One region of the Paenibacillus sp. FSL K6-0276 genome, then DNA from elsewhere that is predicted to be linked to it. Evidence: riboswitches for the same ligand, from Rfam matches in the RefSeq annotation. Region 1 holds a riboswitch; the other holds the start of a gene.

Region 1 (2,203 bases):
TGTATTTCGGGCTAAGCCATTTCTGGCTAGCTAAGACAAGCTCGGCATCCAGTTCAGGAACAGCCTTGGATAACGTGGCGGCAGCCTCTTCTGGATGATCAATCGCATATTGATAACCTTTCGATGTGGCTTTCAGGAAAGCCTTCACCAAATCTGGATTCTCAGAAATTTGCTTCTCACTCGTTGTCAGCACAGGGGTGTAATAATCGAGCTGAGGCGCATAATCCTTCAAGTACAGCATATCCAGCGGCTCACCACGCAGTTCGGCTTCAATACCAGTCCAAGCGTAGAAGATCCAAGCGAAATCAATGTCTCGTTTTACGGCTGTGAAATAATCTGCTTCCCCAATGCTGACGAGCTTAACCTTCTTCACGTCGCCACCTTCAGGGTCCATGATCGCTTTCATGGCTGCTTCTTCAGCGGGAGAGCCCCAACCGCCGTAGGTTTTACCTTCAAAATCTTTTGGCGATTTAATATTGCGGTCCACTGGAGCGGCGAATCCCGACGTATTATGCTGAATAATGGCTGCAATCGAGACAAGGGGGACGCCTTGCAGTCGAGCTAGAGTCAATCCTTCTTGAGCGCTGATCCCAAAAGCAGCTTCCCCAGAGGTAACCATGGTATCGGAACCTGCGGCGCCGGGTTGAACGATTTCTACATCCAAACCTTCTTCAGCGTAATAACCAAGATCCTTGGCTACGTATAGACCGGTATGATTCGTGTTCGGTGTCCAGTCCAGTGCAACCTTAACTTTGGTAAGATCTTTTGGAGCATTTGATCCGGTCGCTGCATTGGATTCCGCAGCATTTCCTTTGTTTCCAGCTGTATTCCCATTGTTGCTGCCGCATCCGGCAATCGCAAGAATGAGCATACAGGTGAGGCTCAGCATGAGTGCTTTCTTGACTTGCATGTCTTCTTCTCTCCTTTAAGGTTGCCAGATCCCGTCATCCAACATGAACCATAAAGTGTAGTATGTACATTTCTTCTACATCTTTTGTGATCTACACAAAAAAAGCGCCCCGAGTGATCGGGACGCTGGCTTGGCGCAAGGTTAGTAAAGGTCACAGGGACCAAAACCAATTGGCGATTCCTACGCTGGCATTATCCAGATCAGGTATAAGGGTCAGTATCTTGTGGGATACAATCTCAGCCGGCCAATTCCAGCACCCCTGGTTCTATGAAGTTAACGGGTATTTCCACGTGCAATATAAGTAAGTATAAGTTTTCATCTATACTTTATGTCTTATATTTCTCGCATACGGTGTATTATAGACGGCTGTTCTCGGAATGTCTAGTAGCATGCTCCTAAATTTTTCAAGTCTATGGATCCCTTTTCATTAGTCTAGATCTTTATATTTCTTGCGGTGGCGCCTCTTGAGCTCACTAATCAGCGCATTTAGCGTGAGGACTACACTTACTAGAATACCTGTCACGGTTACAAAGAGGGCGAGGAATTCAAAAGAAGAATATTCGATCATTTTACTCCATTCAATCTTTCCCTTTAGATCATCAATGACCTGATTCATGCCGTAAATCCCGCTGACCACCGTAAATACAGTGAGAATCATCAACAGATTATCACGACGCTTCGACTGAAATTTATCCTGATATTGAAACAGGTCGGTCAAGGTTACTTTTACTTCGCCGAAAAGGGCATCATTACCGTAAACTTTGCGAAGCTGAAGAAAAATCTCCCGCCCCTGCGACTGTGAAACCAGCTCCAAGAAATAAAACTTCGCTGAAAATTTATTAATCGAAAAGATTAGATTGTCTATTTCATCATAATCGTGATTAATACGGAGTCGGGAGTGCATATTCGCGAGCTTTAGCAGAACGATTTTATGGAAAATACTTAATAGAAGTCCGTAATAATATTCCCCGTACATTTGGTTGGCAAGCCTAACGGCGATCTTCGGTTCAGCTCGGGTCAGGCAGCAAAAGGTCTGCTCATTCATCAAATAATAAGTGTCCGGACCCCAGCGATTATAAGTATGCTCTTTACAGTAGTGCTCAATATATTCGGGATCGCTGGCACTAATAGTAGGCTCTCCGTTCAGATCCATTCCATCTAGCTGAGAAGCACGATAGCGGAGTTCTACAGTAATTTCTTCTGTATTCTCCTCATTCTGAAAGCCGTAAAAGGCTTGAACCTGCATTCTTTCATCTACGAAAAAGGGTAGTGTCTCGAAATAAGCCCCATTGA
Region 2 (2,203 bases), 2.1 Mb from region 1:
CGAGTCCTTTGCTGCCGCCGAGCCATTCGCCGATGGTTGCTCCAATCACGCAGTACACAATGGATAGCTTTAGTCCTGAGAAAAATGTGGGCAGCGCCAGCGGAATTTGAGTTTTAGCAAGCAGTTGCCAGCGGTTTGCACCAAATGTTAACAATAAATCCTTGTATGCCTGACCACTTGTACGAAGTCCATCATATGTACTCACGACGACTGGGAAAAATGCAGTTAGAAACACAACCGCCACTTTGCTCCACAGCGTATATCCGAACCACATAATAAAAATGGGGGATAGCGCGATTAACGGGATCGTCTGACTGATAATAAGGAAGGGATAGATGGCCTTTTCAAGCGGTCGAAACAAGAACATTCCGGTGCCCAGCAGTGCACCACAGATAACTGAAAGTACAAAACCTACCAATATTTCCTGCAGCGTCGCCAATAGATGCTGTCCGAGTAGTAATTGTCTGTGCTCAATCAAAGCGATACATATTGAAGAAGGTGCAGGGAGGATAAAGGCTGGAATCAAGTGAAGACGAACAGCTGACTCCCAGATCACAAGAATGAACAACACCAGTAGAATAAAGGGACCATAGTTATCTAGATGTTTTTTAAAAGGTATGGGCTGCATAAAGTCTCCGCTCCAACTCTTCCCGCAATGCTATAAACTGGGGTTCATAGTTCATTTTGTAATGTCTTGGCCTCGGTAAATCAACAATGATCTCCTGTAATTCGCTATGCGCGCCTCCAGACAATAAATAAATTCGATCGCTTAGCAATACCGCCTCTTCCAGATCATGGGTGATGAGCATCACCGGTTGACTTAGTTCATCCCAAAGCTCTAATAGCCAACGGTGTATCTCTCGTTTGGTCATAGCGTCGAGCGCTCCAAATGGCTCATCTAACAGCATAAGACCACCCCCGCCACCAGCCACAAGCGTTCGCAGAAATGCGACTCGCTGTTTCATGCCACCCGATAGCTCATGGGGGTATGCCTTCTCTACATCGGCTAAACCGAAGCGTGACAGCATTTCCCGAATATGAGAGATCGTCTGTTGTTTACTGAACCTTGGCTTGATTTCCCAGGGCAATAGACAGTTGTCGAGCACTGTTCTCCACGGCAGTAACAAGTCCTGCTGCGGCATGTAAGCGATCTGACCTAAGCGTATAGATGCTGATGGGCTCGAATGAATCATTATTTTCCCATGAGTGGGATCGAGCAAGCCTGCTATAGTTTTGAAAAGTGTGCTTTTCCCGCATCCGCTAGCCCCGATGACAGAGACAAACTCCCCTTGCCTGATATCCATGTTTATGTTTGCAAATATAGGGGGCTGTTTAGATTCGGGAAAAGAGTAGGTTAGTTCCTGAATGGATAGGATTGTTGTAATGATCTAACCTCCTAAAAGTTTTGTGATAGATATACTTCTTGTGTAGCTTCAAACAAAACTAGCTTCGGAAGCATACGCTAAAAGTTTTGTATAGCATAGGCTACCTGAGAAGCTTCGTACAAAACTCGCTTCGTAAGCATGTGCTTAAGTTTTGTGATTGAATGTAAACAAATAAAGACCCATTCATTTCCGGTGGGAAACAAATGGGTCAAAAAGTTCATTCAGCATAGGAACACTAAAAATGCATGGGATGAAAATTCTGCTCCACTTCCCTCCGCTGGTATGATCCAGATCAGGTTCCAAGGGTCCGGAGCTTGAAGCTCCGTCTCAGTCGGCCGACTCCCCTAGTGAAATAACAGATCCATATTTAATTTGTTTATAAATATACCATAACTTTCTGAGATGTAAAGAGAGGATCTTGTGAAGGATTATTCTAAGAATGGGTAATATAAGGGTAGAGATTTACCTAATATTACAATTCCGATGTATATAATCGGAAAAAACCATTGACGGTAACCTGATGCCAGTGTAGTATACAATTTACCGGATATATTCCGGGTAAAGAGAGGGGAATTAATAATGAGAAAAATAAGTTTAACTATTCTGTTGGCGTTAACCGTGGTGTTTGTAGCGGCGTGCGGCAATCATTCGAATACCGATACTTCTAGGAACTCTTCAGCTGTAACTAATGGCGGTACATCTTCAGCTAAAAACAGCCTGGAAGCTGTTAAAGCTAGCGGCAAATTGCGGATAGGAACGGAAGGGACCTATGCACCTTTTACTTACCATGATGCATCGGGTAAACTGACAGGTTTTGA

The links. A riboswitch is a leader RNA that binds a small molecule or an ion and turns the genes downstream of it on or off. The one in region 1 is predicted to bind thiamine pyrophosphate.
Region 2: it holds a riboswitch for thiamine pyrophosphate, as region 1 does, so the genes downstream of both, MHH52_RS11910 (ABC transporter ATP-binding protein) here and MHH52_RS02135 (ABC transporter substrate-binding protein) in region 1, are expected to answer to the same signal.

Annotation. Positions count from the first base shown of each region.
Region 1 covers NZ_CP150276.1:462,298-464,500, forward strand. Annotated here, with positions in the region: gene MHH52_RS02135 (ABC transporter substrate-binding protein) at 1-910, opposite strand, end outside; TPP riboswitch at 1,071-1,181, opposite strand; gene MHH52_RS02140 (hypothetical protein) at 1,338-2,203, opposite strand, start outside.
Region 2 covers NZ_CP150276.1:2,584,367-2,586,569, forward strand. Annotated here, with positions in the region: gene MHH52_RS11905 (ABC transporter permease) at 1-628, opposite strand, end outside; gene MHH52_RS11910 (ABC transporter ATP-binding protein) at 609-1,304, opposite strand; TPP riboswitch at 1,638-1,741, opposite strand; gene MHH52_RS11915 (amino acid ABC transporter substrate-binding protein) at 1,965-2,203, shown strand, end outside.